3 regions of the Geobacillus sp. GHH01 genome follow, and region 3 is predicted to be linked to each of the others. Evidence: riboswitches for the same ligand, from Rfam matches in the RefSeq annotation. Region 3 holds a riboswitch; each other region holds the start of a gene.
What was found. A riboswitch is a leader RNA that binds a small molecule or an ion and turns the genes downstream of it on or off. The one in region 3 is predicted to bind cobalamin.

Region 1 (4,506 bases), 520 kb from region 3:
AAGTAAGAATTTTCTGATGTTCATCATCATCTCTTAAACGATGTATGTGTTTAATCTCTGAAAGTGATCATGGTGGATGGTACGGCCCTTTGAAACATTCTTGTAGTATGATCTCCAAACAAAATGGGTCATTTCAACTCGGTATTACTAGTTTAAAGGTATAAAGAACGGTTGAACAAGTGAGAATTCTTTTTGTTTTCTCGATTAACCGCTGGAATAGTGGAGAAACAAAAGGTGCCTATGGTTATGTGATTGCTGTCTTCTTGAAAACTGGATTTGAAAAGTGTCTGTTTGATCTCCATAATGCGTTGAATGGATATTTGATCAATTAAAGATTAACGGGGTAGAGCAGCCGCGTTGGTATAGATTTCATTGCTATCTGTTACATGTACAATTATAAATCATTATTGGAAATTTTTAATTTACACTCTATTTTTACCGCGTTATCAATTATAAGAAGAAGTTAAATTCTGAATATATATAAAAAGATATGTATTGCATGATGTTTAGTTACCCGTGGTGCTAGATAAAATCAGACGAGCATAAAAATAGTCCTTGTATGAAAATCTCCTTTTAAAATGAAAGTGCTCATCTAACATTAGAAAGGAGAAATCCCATACAAGAGCGTCTTCATTTTACAACGGATCAAGCGGAAATTCAAAAGCAATATACGGCGATCTTGTTCTTGGTATCAGCGCAACTGTCTGGCGGCTCTAAATGTATTGTAGCGCTGAAATCGTCATTTGTTAAAGCAAGGAAATGGGTCATAATCGCCATTCATATTCTTGGAAAGTTGTTTTGTTTTACTTCGGAACGAGCAGGGTATCAGTATGTCATTGGAAACTTATTCACTAGGGAGATGTTCCCTGAACGCTCTCGATATAACTGTTGTTGTCGGTTGCTCCGTTTTTCCGTTAAATAGAGTTTTTCTAATAGATCCGTCACCAACTAGCGAGGCACGGACAACATCATGCCTATGCTGTTGTGGAGATCTTGTCCCTCTTGCGCTGTGTCATCACGTGAGGCGTTAATGTTCAACTAGCACCACGGATTTTCCTTATTTTTTTCAAGATGGCAGTATAGATGGGGCAGCTGCTTTTTTTCTGCAGGAGAGGGCTAGGATCATTCCGCGATGTAGGAGGAGAGCTTGATGGATAAACACCAACAAGCCATTATCACCGTTTCAGCCTATATTACGAATGACACGGGAGAGGTTTTGCTTGTTAAAAGCTATGACCGCTCCGATACGTGGGAAATGCCGGGTGGACAAGTTGAACCGGGCGAGCCGCTCGATCGGGCCGTTCATCGTGAGGTGCATGAAGAGACTGGCGTTGACATCCGTCTCATTGGGGTCAGCGGCGTGTACTACAATGAAACTAAAAATATCATAAACATTGCATTTAAAGCGACATATGTGAAAGGAAACGTTTTTCCCCAGCCTGAGGAAATTCAAGAGGCGAAGTTTGTGTTGATCGATGAGTCGAATATTGATGAATATGTGACATGGCCGCATTTGAAATCGCGGGTGCTCGATGCGATGAAAAGGGGATGCTCTGTTCCTTATGAAGCATGGGTCATGAATCCGTCTCGATTATCTGCAAGAGTGGGAAGGTGAAGTGCTGTAAATTCATAGTTGTCAAATGCTAAACGCTGCATTATTATAAAAATGTCCATATCCCATAACTGAATCCATTCGCAGCAAGGCGCCGAAAAGGCTTAATAGGGAATCCGGTGGGAATCCGGAGCTGTCCCCGCAACTGTCAATGCGGACGAAATGAAATCGCCACTGTACGGACGGATGGCTTGCGCTGTTTTCCGTACGGGAAGGCTTCAGAGTAGGATGAAGCATGAGCCAGTAGACCTGCCTTGCTTGCCGCAGTTTCCGAATCTTCGGGGGGTGAGACGCGGAAACAGTCGCATAGGGCATTGTTGTGCCCATTGGCGGTCTGTTTCGCGCTCATTCCCAGATTTAGGCGGAATGGGCGTTTTTTATTGTACATACATCACTGAAGGGGGAATGACGGATGAAACGTTGGACATGGCCGGCGGTGGTGGCGGTGTTCTTCCTTCTGGCCGCCGTGCTGGTCGGCTGCAGCGGTGGAGCCAATAGCAACGCCCAGCCAGCGAAAAAAGAAGAACCGAAAACGGAACAAGCGGCGTTTCCGGTGACGGTGAAAGACGGGCTTGGCGAGGATGTCACGATCAAAGCGGAACCGAAAAAGATCGTCTCGCTCATCCCAAGCAATACGGAAATCGCCTATGCGTTGGGGTTGGGCGATAAGATCGTCGGCGTCAGCGATTTTGACAATTACCCGGAAGACGTCAAAACGAAAACGAAAATCGGCGGCATGGAATTCAACGTCGAGAAAATCATTTCGCTCAAACCGGATCTTGTCTTGGCCCACGCGTCAAGCGCCCATAACTCGCGCGATGGCCTCAAGCAATTGAAAGACGCCGGCATCACCGTGCTTGTCGTGAATGACGCGAAGTCGTTCGACGATGTATATGCGTCCATCGACTTGATCGGCAAAGCGACCGGGACGACAGACAAAGCGAAGCAAGTGATTGATGAGATGAAAGAGAAGCTTGCGAAAATCAAAGAAAAAGCGAAACAAATCCCGGCGGACAAACAGGCCAATGTCTGGATTGAAGTGTCGCCGCCGCCGCAAATTTATACGGCCGGCAAAGGGACGTTTATGGATGAGATGCTTCAAGTGATTTCGGCGAAAAACGTCGCCGGCAGCTTGGAAGGCTGGCCGATGGTGACGGAAGAAAAAGCCGTGGCCTATAAGCCGGATGTCATCATCACGACATACGGCGGAGCGAAGCAAGTGTTGGCGCGCGCCGCTTGGAAAGACGTGCCGGCGGTGAAAAACAAGCGGGTGTATGACGTCAACACCGACTTAGTAAGCCGACCGGGTCCGCGCCTTGTCGAAGGGGTCGAGGAACTTGCCAAAGCCATTTACCCGGATGTGTTCAAGTAAAATGTGGATGTATATATTGGCCGTCACCGCGGCCGTGTTATCGCTTCTCGTAGGGATATCGACAGGATCGCTGTCGATTCCCTTTTCTTCTATTGTCCGCATTTTGGCGGCTGAATGGTTCGGAGCGGCGCTGCCTCGCCACATTCCGGCTGATTGGGTGCCGATCGTGATGGCGATCCGCTTGCCGCGCGTCGTGCTTGCGTTTTTGGTCGGGGCGTCATTGGCGCTGGCCGGGGCCGCGTTTCAAGGGCTGTTAAAAAATGCGCTCGCCGATCCGTACACGCTCGGTGTCTCGTCCGGCGCGTCGGTCGGGGCGGTGCTCGTCATCTTTCTCGGCTGGCAATGGCCGTTCTTTGGCACGTTTACGCTGCCGGTCGTGAGCATCTTGTTTGGCATGGCGACGCTTGCCGCCGTTTTGGCGTTCACTCGCGCTGTGGAGCGGCGCATGTCGGTTGAGACGATCATTTTAGCCGGCATTATCTTCGGCGCGTTTTTCAGCGCGTTCATTTCGCTCATGATCGCGTTGACCGGGGAAGAATTGCGGCAAATCATCTCATGGCTGATGGGAAGCGTCGCGATGCGCGGCTGGAAATACAGCGGGCTTTTGTTGCCGTTTTTTCTCATCGGCGCGGCGGTGCTTCTCGCCAACGGCCGCGAGTTGAACGCGTTTGCTTTTGGCGAGGCGGCGGCGCTTCATGTCGGCGTTGATGTTACGCGCCGAAAAGTCATCATTTTGACGGCGGCGGCGCTGCTCACCGGCGCGGCGGTGTCGGTGTCCGGGACGATCGGTTTTGTTGGGCTCGTTGTTCCGCATATGGTTCGGCTTGTGTGCGGGCCAAACTACCGGGTGCTGCTGCCGCTGTCGCTCTTGTATGGCGGGGCGTTTCTTGTGCTTGCCGATGTGGCGGCGCGGACGATCATCGAACCGCGCGAACTGCCGATCGGCGTCATCACCGCGCTGATCGGCGCCCCGCTATTTGCCGTCTTGTTTTTCCGAAAAATGAAGCGAAAGATGGGATGATGATGCTCGAGGTGCGGGCCGTATCGCATCGGTATGGACCAAAGCAAGTGCTTGATCGTGTGACGTTTTCCGTGGAAAAAGGGGAGCTTTTTGGCATCGTCGGGCCGAACGGCAGCGGAAAAACGACGCTGCTGAAACTCATTTGCAAAGAGCTGCCGCTGGCAAGCGGGGAGATCGTCATCGATGGCCGAAAGCTCTCGGCGCTGTCTGCGAAGCAATGGGCGCGGATGGCCGCCGTCTTGCCGCAGACAGCGGAGGCGGCGCCCGGCTATACGGTGAGGGAAACGGTGGCGCTCGGCCGCTATCCTCATCAGCGCGGCTTCTTTCCGACGTGGACGGAGGACGATGAAGCCGCCCTCCGAGACGCGCTTGCGGCCGTCGGCCTGACGGGGAAAATCGATGAACCGCTCGAACGATTGAGCGGCGGCGAGCGGCAGCGCGCCTATTTGGCCCGCGCACTCGCCCAAGAGCCCAAGCTGCTCTTGCTCGATGAGCCGACGA
Region 2 (4,506 bases), 1.0 Mb from region 3:
GAAGGGTTCAGTGAAATCGATGTCGCAAAAGAAACCGCAGAGAAGCTTGGGGTAGACAACATTAGCTATGTCATCTCACCGCAGGAGTATATGGAAGAGCTGCCGAAAATTATGTGGCATATGGACGATCCGCTTGCCGATCCTGCGGCTGTGCCGCTGTATTTTGTCGCTCGTGAGGCGAGAAAGCATGTCACGGTTGTGCTTTCCGGCGAGGGGGCGGACGAGCTGTTTGGCGGCTACAACATTTACCGCGAACCAGAGTCGTTGCGGCTGTTTGCGCGCATGCCAAACATCGTAAAAGCGGTGTTGCGGGTGATCGCGAAGATGCTTCCGGACGGAATGAAAGGAAAAAGCTTTTTGGAGCGCGGAACGACGCCGCTTGAAGAACGGTATGTCGGCAATGCGAAAATCTATAGCGAAAAGGAAAAAGCGGCGTTGCTCAAAACGTACCAAGAGGGGCGCGAATATACGGCGGTGACGGCTCCTTTTTACCGCGAAACGCTTCATTACCCACCCGTCAACCGGATGCAGTATATTGATCTTCATACATGGCTAAGGGGCGATATTTTAGTCAAAGCGGACAAAATGACGATGGCCCATTCGCTTGAGCTGCGCGTTCCCTTTTTAGACAAAAAGGTATTTGAGGTTGCTAGGCAAATCGCCCCTGACATGAAAACAGCCAACGGCACGACGAAATATATTTTGCGCAAAGCGGCCGAGGGCATCGTACCGGATCATGTGTTAAACCGGAAAAAATTAGGGTTTCCCGTGCCGATTCGCCACTGGCTGAAAAACGAAATGTATGACTGGGCGAGACAGCTCATCAACGAAAGCGAAACTGATCATCTGTTCCATAAGGACGTGCTCTATCGGCTGCTGGATGAACATGCCCGCCACAAGGCGGATCATAGCCGCAAGCTGTGGACGGTCTTGGCGTTTATGGTTTGGCATCAAGTCTATGTGGAAAAGAAGTACGATTTTGCTCAATCCGTACAAAACGAGGAGCGGCCAGCGTCTGTTTTGGAGGCGTAGCAGGGAAACGACAGGGCGTTCTAAGGGCGACACCTAGAACGCCTTTTTCGATGGTGCGGACAGTTTCCTTGCCTTTGGCGAAGCGAAAGAGAAAATTTGCTTTCTCCCACTCTTGCAATTCTCCCGGTTTTGGTATATGCTTGTTCCATCAGGATGATCATCTACTATATATTGTTTTGTTCTCTTTTTTAAACAACTATATATCGTTGCGCCAAGCAATGGTGTCCATCAGGACTTAATAGGGAATCCGGTGTGAATCCGGAACTGCCCCCGCAACTGTATGTGCGGACGAAATGGGATGGCCACTGGCGGCAAGAGCCATTCGGCGCGCCGCTGGGAAGGCCCCAAAGTAGGACGATGCACGAGTCAGGAGACCTGCCTTGCTTGGAACGTTTCATGTTCTTCGGGGTGTGAGAAGATGAAACGATAGGGGAAAAGAAAAAGGGTTTCGTATGCCTTTTTTCCGTCTGTCGTTTCATCCGCTCGCCTGCCCGAGCGGATTTTTTTATGGAGGAGAGGGGAAACGAATGACAGTGTCCACGAAGTCTATTGTTGTCGATGATCAAGGAAAAGAGAAATCATTTTCGCGCGAGGAGTTTGCTAGGTTGGTGGAGCAGGCGGCGGCAGACTTTGTCCGTTTGTCGCTCGAGGAATATGAAGAACGTGTATGGCAGCTTCTCAGCCGAAAAGAGATGGTCACCTTCGAGCAGCTGTATCAAACCGCCATTTTGGAAGGGCTGTCGTATATTAGTGAGGAGGAGCCGGACTGGACATTTGTGTGCGCCCGGCTGTATTTGCAGCAACTGTACCGCGAGGCGGCGCGGCAGCGCGGGTACGATGCGCGCGAGCGATATGGTGATTTTTATTCATTAATCGTTTCTTTGACAGAACAAGGGGTGTACAGCCCGCTATTGCTTGAGCGTTATACGAAAGAAGAGATCGAGACGGCTGGCTCATTTCTTGATCCAGGCAAAGACTTGTTGTTTACGTATATCGGGCTGCGCACGCTCGCTGATCGGTATTTGGCCCGCGATTATGAGCGGCGGCTGTATGAATTGCCGCAGGAGCGGTTTTTGGTCATCGCCATGACGCTAATGGTGAATGAACCACCCAAGCGGCGCCTTGAGCTCGTGAAGGAAGCGTATTGGGCGTTAAGCAACTTATACATGACCGTGGCGACGCCGACGCTTGCCAATGCCGGAAAGTCATACGGCCAGCTGTCGAGCTGCTTTGTCGACACGGTCGATGACAGCTTGCAAGGGATTTATGACAGCAACACCGACATCGCCAATTTGTCGAAATCGGGCGGCGGCATCGGCGTCTATTTAGGCAAAATCCGTTCGCGCGGCAGCGACATCAAAGGATTCAAAGGGGTCTCCTCCGGCGTCATCCCGTGGATGAAGCAGTTGAACAATACAGCGGTGAGCGTCGATCAGTTAGGACAGCGAAAAGGGGCCATTTCCGTCTATTTGGATGTATGGCATAAAGACATTTTTGCGTTTCTCGATGCGCGGCTCAACAACGGTGACGAACGGCTGCGGACGCATGATTTGTTCACCGGCGTTTGCATCCCTGATTTGTTCATGGAGCAAGTCGAACAGCGCGGCGACTGGTATTTGTTTGATCCGCATGAAGTGCGGAAGGTGATGGGGTTTAGCTTGGAAGATTTTTATGATGAGGAAAAAGGGTGCGGCAGCTTTCGGGAGAAATACTGGCAATGTGTCAACGAACCAAGACTGTCGAAAGAAAAAGTGCCGGCGATCGACGTGATGAAAAGCATTATGCGCAGCCAGCTCGAGTCGGGGACGCCGTTTATGTTTTACCGCGATGAAGTGAACCGGCAAAATCCGAATCGCCATCTCGGGATGATCTACTGCAGCAACCTTTGCACGGAAATCGCGCAAAACCAAAGCCCGACAGTGACGAAGCGGCAATATGTGAAAGATGGGACGATCATCATTGAGAAAATCCCAGGCGATTTTGTCGTCTGCAACTTATCGTCGATCAACTTGGCGCGGGCGGTGACCGACGGCGTTTTGGCGCGGCTGATCCCGATTCAAATGCGGATGCTCGATAATGTCATTGATTTAAACAATATCCCTGTGCTGCAAGCCGGCCTGACGAATCAAAAATACCGCGCTGTCGGGCTTGGAACCTTTGGCTGGCATCATTTGTTGGCGTTAAAAGGCATTCGCTGGGAGTCGGACGAAGCGGTCCGCTATGCCGACGAGCTGTATGAAACGATCGCGTATTTGGCGATTCAAGCGAGCATGGAGCTCGCCAAAGAGAAAGGGAGCTACCCGGCGTTTCCAGGATCGGATTGGCAGACAGGCGCTTATTTTGAGCGGCGCGGCTACGAAAGCCACGGTGAATTGGATTGGGATCGGCTGAAGCAAGACGTGGCCCGCTATGGGATGCGAAACGGCTATGTGATGGCGGTGGCGCCGAACGCCTCGACGTCGATCATCGCCGGCAGTACAGCGAGCATTGACCCGATTTTCTTAAAAGTGTACGCCGAGGAAAAGAAAGATTATAAGATTCCCGTTACGGTGCCGGATTTAAACGAACAGACGACATGGTATTACAAATCGGCGTACCATATCGACCAGCGCTGGAGCATCAAGCAAAACGCCGCCCGCCAGCGCCATATCGACCAAGCCATCTCCTTTAACTTCTACGTCGTGAACACGATTAAGGCAAAAGAGCTGCTCGATTTGCATTTGACGGCGTGGAAGTCGGGGCTGAAAACGACGTATTACGTGCGTTCGACATCGGGGACGATCGACGAGTGCGATTCTTGCGCGAGCTGACGGTCTTCCCCCGGACGTTGCCGATTCCGGGGAAAGATTCACGCCGAAGCTTAGCTGAAAGGGAGGAATGGATCATGACAATCAGCTTAGTCAAACGGCCGATTATGGATCCAGAGGCGCCGAACCGTTCGACGGGCATCATCAACGGCCGCTGCTCGAATGTGTTGAACTGGGACGATATCGCCTACCCATGGGCGTATGCGAAATATAAGCGAATGCTCGCCAACTTTTGGACACCGTTTGAAATCAATATGGCCCAAGATGTGAAGCAGTTTCCGCAGCTGACCGCCCGCGAACAGGAGGCGTTTTTGAAAATCATCGGCCTGTTGGCGCTGCTTGACAGCATTCAAACCGATTACGCGGGACGTGTGGCGGATTACATTACCGATCCAAGCATCAATGCCTTGATGATCATGCTTGCCCAGCAGGAAGTCATTCACAACCATTCCTATTCGTACGTGCTCTCGAGCCTTGTGCCGAAAGCAAAGCAAGATGAAGTGTTCGACTTTTGGCGAAACGAACCGACGCTGCGCAAGCGGAACGATTTTGTGACGAACGGCTACAAGGCGTTTGCCGAAGAGCCGAATGTGGAAAACTTGTTGCGCTCGATCGTTTTTGACGTCATTTTAGAAGGACTGTTTTTCTACTCAGGGTTTGCGTTCTT
Region 3 (4,506 bases):
GCGTCCGCTGGGAGCCAGGGGCGTACGTGTACGCTGATGCGGACGGCGTTGTCGTCGCCAACAAAGATTTGTTGGCGAAAAATGGTTGACGGCTGCGGTCGAGTCTCGTTCAATACAACGAACAGGTTGAGGCGATGGAGATGGAATGGCAGGAAGTGCGTTCATTGTATCCAAATCAATTTGTGAAATTACAAGTATTAAAGTCCCATTTAGAGGGAGATCAAGAAATCATTGAAGAGGTGGCTGTTATCGGAACGGTTTCGGACAAGGATGCAACTCGTGAGTTGCTGCAATCGAAAGGGAATCAGCTTGTTTATCATACTAGCCACAAGGAGATTGTTTTAAAAGTTCGGGGAGCGATTGGCCTGAGAGGGAAATTTCATTATGCAGATTGAATATCGTGAAGGCTTGCTGTTTGCATCGATCGAAATCGTTTATCAAGGAAGGTCTAAGTTGATTCATAATATGGTGATTGATACTGGTGCGGCGAAAACAGTGATTTCTCAAAATGCAGTAGAAGATATTCATTTGCGGGTAGAGCCGGGCGATCGTATTGTGGCTTATTACGGAATCGGTGGGAAAGAGTACGCGTTTACAAAAAAATTAGACTGTATTCAGCTAGATTCTTTCCAGCTAAGAGAGTATGAAATTGATTTTAGCGGGATGGACTATGAGGGGATTAACGGTTTGTTAGGATTGGATATATTGCTGGGCGCTGGATTTGTCTTAGACCTGGACAAGTTGGAGATGTATCGTTCTGGTTGAAATGGAACGCCCGCTCGAAATGCCAAAAAGAAGGAAAAGGCGCCCGCGACGTTGCGCTCGAGTTTGGCGGCGTCCGCTGGGAGCCAGGGGCGTACGTGTACGCTGATGCGGACGGCGTTGTCGTCGCCAACAAAGATTTGTCGGCAAAAAACGGTTGACGGCAACGCATTGGTTGTACTACGATGAAAACGGATGCTTGTTCCATGACAGCGCATATATGGCGGTAAGACAAACAAGGTGCCTAAGCCTGCTTAAGGGCTTGGGTGAAAAGGGAAGCCCGGTGAAAATCCGGCACGGTGCCCGCCACTGTGATGGAGAGCTTTGCGGCAACAAGTCACTGAAGGATGCTTCGGGAAGACGCCGCCAAGCGATGATCCTAAGTCAGGAGACCTGCCTTGTTTGGATCGGACGGATGCCTACGGGACTATAGGCAGACGTGCGGGAGAATGACGGCTTTAGGGGCCCTGTTTGGGCCGTTTACGGCTTTCGTATACATTTTTCTGCACCTCTGCTGTAGAGGTGCTTTTTCTTTTGTCGAAAAACCGTCCGTCTGCCGCATTTCATTCTACCATTCTAGCAAAAGGGGGGATTTGGTGGCGACGTGGGATTTGCGGGGAATGAAGCATCATGTGCTCATTTGCAACGGAGGGACGTGCCTCCGCCATGGCGGAGATGACGTGACAACCGCGGTGCGCGAGGAAATCGCCCGCCTTGGGCTTGACGACGCTGTCCATACAACAAGGACGCGCTGCAACGGACGCTGTCAAGATGCGTGTGTGATGATCGTCTACCCGGATGGCGTCTGGTACCGGTTGATGACACCGGAGAAGGCAAAAGAGGTCGTCCATCGCCATTTGCAAAACGGCGAGCCGCTTCGCGCGTGGGCGACGTATGAATACCGTGAAGACGGGTTGACCCGTCTTGGTGGGACGGAGTCGGTTATTGGCGTTCGAAAGAGGAGGACGTAATGATGGAATGGGCCAGTTATGTAATGTTAGCGATATTTCTCGGCATGCGTCATGGGATGGACAGCGACCATGTCGCGGCCATTGCGGATATGGTCGGAAGCGAGTCGCGGCGAAGACAGCAGTTGGCGCTCGGAATCATGTACGCTATTGGACACGGAGCAATCGTGTTTGTCATGGGGGTGGCGGCGCTCATGGTCGGCGCCCGGCTTCCCGAGTCGTCAGCCGCCGCCATTGAGCTCTTAGTTGGCGTTACGCTTGTGCTTCTTGGCGGGATGATGCTTTTTTCTCTTTTTCGGCGGGGTGAGGTGAAAAGCCGGTTTCAGCTCCTTTATGAGTTCGGCCATACGGTTACTCGATGGCTGCGGGGAAGGCGGGAAATGGACAGTTGCCGTTCTTTTTCGCATGTTGGTTGGGCTGGCGCCTTGATCATCGGCATCATTCATGGCATTGGCGTCGAAAGCCCGACCCAGCTAGCCATTATCACCCACGCGGTCGGAAAAGTGCGTGTGAGCGCCGCTGTCCTTCAGCTTGTGCTGTTTGTCGCCGGCTTGCTCATTGCGACGATTGCTACAGCGGCTGGATTATCGTGGGGATTTTGGAAAGCAAAGCAGCGGGAACGACTGTTTTATGTCCTTGGTGCGGTCACAGGGATTTACAGCATATGGTTAGGGATGTCGATGATAATCGAGATATGGAGAGGGGGGCTGTAAAGTGGGCGGCAAATTGCTCATTGTCGGCTTTGGCCCGGGAAGCGTCGACCATATGACGAAACGGGCTCGGGAAGCGATTGAAGAAAGCGACGTCATCATTGGCTACAAAACGTACATCGAACTTGTGCGCGATCTGATTGTCGGAAAGGAAATCATCAGCACGGGCATGACGGAAGAGGTGAGCCGCGCCCAAGCGGCGGTGAAATGGGCGGAGCGCGGCAAAACGGTCGCCGTCATTTCAAGCGGTGACGCCGGGTTGTACGGCATGGCCGGGCTCGTGTATGAAGTGCTGATCGAAAAAGGGTGGACGAAAGACAGCTCGATTGAAGTCGAAGTCATCCCCGGCATTTCCGCGATCCATTCGTGCGCCGCGCTGCTTGGCGCACCGATTATGCACGATGCGTGCACGATCAGCTTGAGCGACCATTTGACGCCGTGGGAGCTGATTGAAAAGCGGATTGACGCCGCCGCCGCGGCCGATTTTGTCATCGCGCTTTACAACCCGAAAAGCGGACGGCGCACTAGACAGATTGTGGAAGCACAGCGCATCCTGCTCCGCCATCGGTCTCCGGAAACCCCGGTCGGTCTGGTGAAAAGCGCGTACCGCGAGCGGCAGCATATCGTCCTCACCGACTTGGCGCATATGCTTGACCATGAGATCGGCATGTTGACGACGGTGATTATCGGCAACTCAACGACATTCGTCCATGACGGCGTGATGATCACGCCGCGCGGCTACCAGCGCAAGTATCAACTAGCAGCCGCCGTCCAGCCGCTCAAACCGCATGAACGGCTGCGCAAAGAAGCGGAGCCGTGGGCGCTTGACCAGACGAAACCGCTGGAAGATGAGGACGAAGGAAGCACGGGGGCATCAGGACCGTCCGAAGCGGCTGTCCTCGCCGGGGACAACCAGAAGGATCGTGCTTTCACCGCCTTGGCCACCGCGGTTCGACCGTCGTCTGTTGCCGCGGCCACGAAGGAGGCCGAGCCAACGCCGCTGGCTGCCGTTTTGCCGCCGCTTGCTGCACCGCTGGCAAAAACAGCCAAACGGCAGCCGACCGCCGCGCCAAAACGGGTGAAAGAAACAGCCGAAGACGCGCTCGCCGCTTTAGAGAGACGGAAAACAAGAAAGACGGCGGTCGTGTTGTTGGAAGCGGCGGTGAGCCCGGGCGTGGCCAATAAACAGTTCACCCCGGAACAGCTCATCGTGCTTGCGGAAGTGGTAGGGATGGATGGAAAAATGACCTACACACCGGATCATTATATGAAAATCGAACGGTTGACAGAGGACCCAGATGGGCTTGTGGCCCGTCTCGTTGACGCCGGACTGATCGTGATGCCGGTCGGTGATGTGCTGACGGTGAAGGCATGTGATTTTTGCGATGGAGAGAAAAAAGACGCCATTCCATACGCGGAGGAATTGGCGCGCCGGTTTGGCGGCATGGCGCTGCCGAAAGAGTTGAAGCTTGGCATCAACGGCTGCGGGATGGCGTGCTACGGCGCGGTGCACGAAGACATCGGGCTTGTGTACCGGAAAGGGAAATTTGATTTGTTTTTGGGCGGGAAAACGGTCGGCCGCAACGCCCATCCCGGCCAGCTCGTCGCGGAAGGCATTCCGCCGGAAGAAATTGTGGCGGTTATGGCAGAAATCATCGAACAGTATCAAGAACAAGCACATCCAAATGAACGGTTTCATAAGTTTTTCCGCCGCGTGAAGCAAGTCGGACGTTTTTCACACGAAGAGGCAAAACCGGCCGCGTCCATCGAAATGCCGGCTTGCGGTGAGTGACGGAAGCATGCGTTATATAAGTGCAGCTTGAACGTCTGCAGATGTCGTTGGTGTCGAAGCGACGCATCTTTTTCCGACAGTCGATCGAATAACCGGCTGGTTCCATAAAAGAGCATAGATGGGCGCCTCGCATTTGGATGAAGCGCCCATCGAGTCATTGCGCTTATAGGGAACAGCGGAAGACGTCCGCTAACAAAAGGGGGAAAACAAGGATGAGAGCCATTTTATTTGTCGGCCATGGCAGCCGCGACCCGGAAGGGAACGAGCAAGTGCG

Region 1: another riboswitch for cobalamin. It lies ahead of GHH_RS11585 (ABC transporter substrate-binding protein); the one in region 3 lies ahead of GHH_RS09115 (ferredoxin).
Region 2: another riboswitch for cobalamin. It lies ahead of GHH_RS04235 (ribonucleoside-diphosphate reductase subunit alpha); the one in region 3 lies ahead of GHH_RS09115 (ferredoxin).

Annotation. Positions count from the first base shown of each region.
Region 1 covers NC_020210.1:2,357,614-2,362,119, reverse strand. The annotation lists partial or broken gene GHH_RS19735 (IS982 family transposase) at 617-1,025, shown strand; gene GHH_RS11590 (NUDIX hydrolase) at 1,148-1,615, shown strand; cobalamin riboswitch at 1,685-1,884, shown strand; gene GHH_RS11585 (ABC transporter substrate-binding protein) at 2,025-2,984, shown strand; gene GHH_RS11580 (iron ABC transporter permease) at 2,971-4,005, shown strand; gene GHH_RS11575 (adenosylcobinamide amidohydrolase) at 4,002-4,506, shown strand, end outside.
Region 2 covers NC_020210.1:824,941-829,446, forward strand. The annotation lists gene asnB (asparagine synthase (glutamine-hydrolyzing)) at 1-1,032, shown strand, start outside; cobalamin riboswitch at 1,235-1,430, shown strand; gene GHH_RS04235 (ribonucleoside-diphosphate reductase subunit alpha) at 1,485-3,842, shown strand; gene GHH_RS04240 (ribonucleotide-diphosphate reductase subunit beta) at 3,917-4,506, shown strand, end outside.
Region 3 covers NC_020210.1:1,836,211-1,840,716, reverse strand. The annotation lists gene rraA (ribonuclease E activity regulator RraA) at 1-89, shown strand, start outside; gene GHH_RS09130 (hypothetical protein) at 141-395, shown strand; gene GHH_RS09125 (retropepsin-like aspartic protease) at 385-765, shown strand; partial or broken gene GHH_RS09120 (S-adenosylmethionine--2-demethylmenaquinone methyltransferase) at 783-923, shown strand; cobalamin riboswitch at 984-1,178, shown strand; gene GHH_RS09115 (ferredoxin) at 1,359-1,733, shown strand; gene GHH_RS09110 (High-affinity nickel-transporter) at 1,736-2,443, shown strand; gene cobJ (precorrin-3B C(17)-methyltransferase) at 2,445-4,232, shown strand; gene GHH_RS09100 (sirohydrochlorin chelatase) at 4,445-4,506, shown strand, end outside.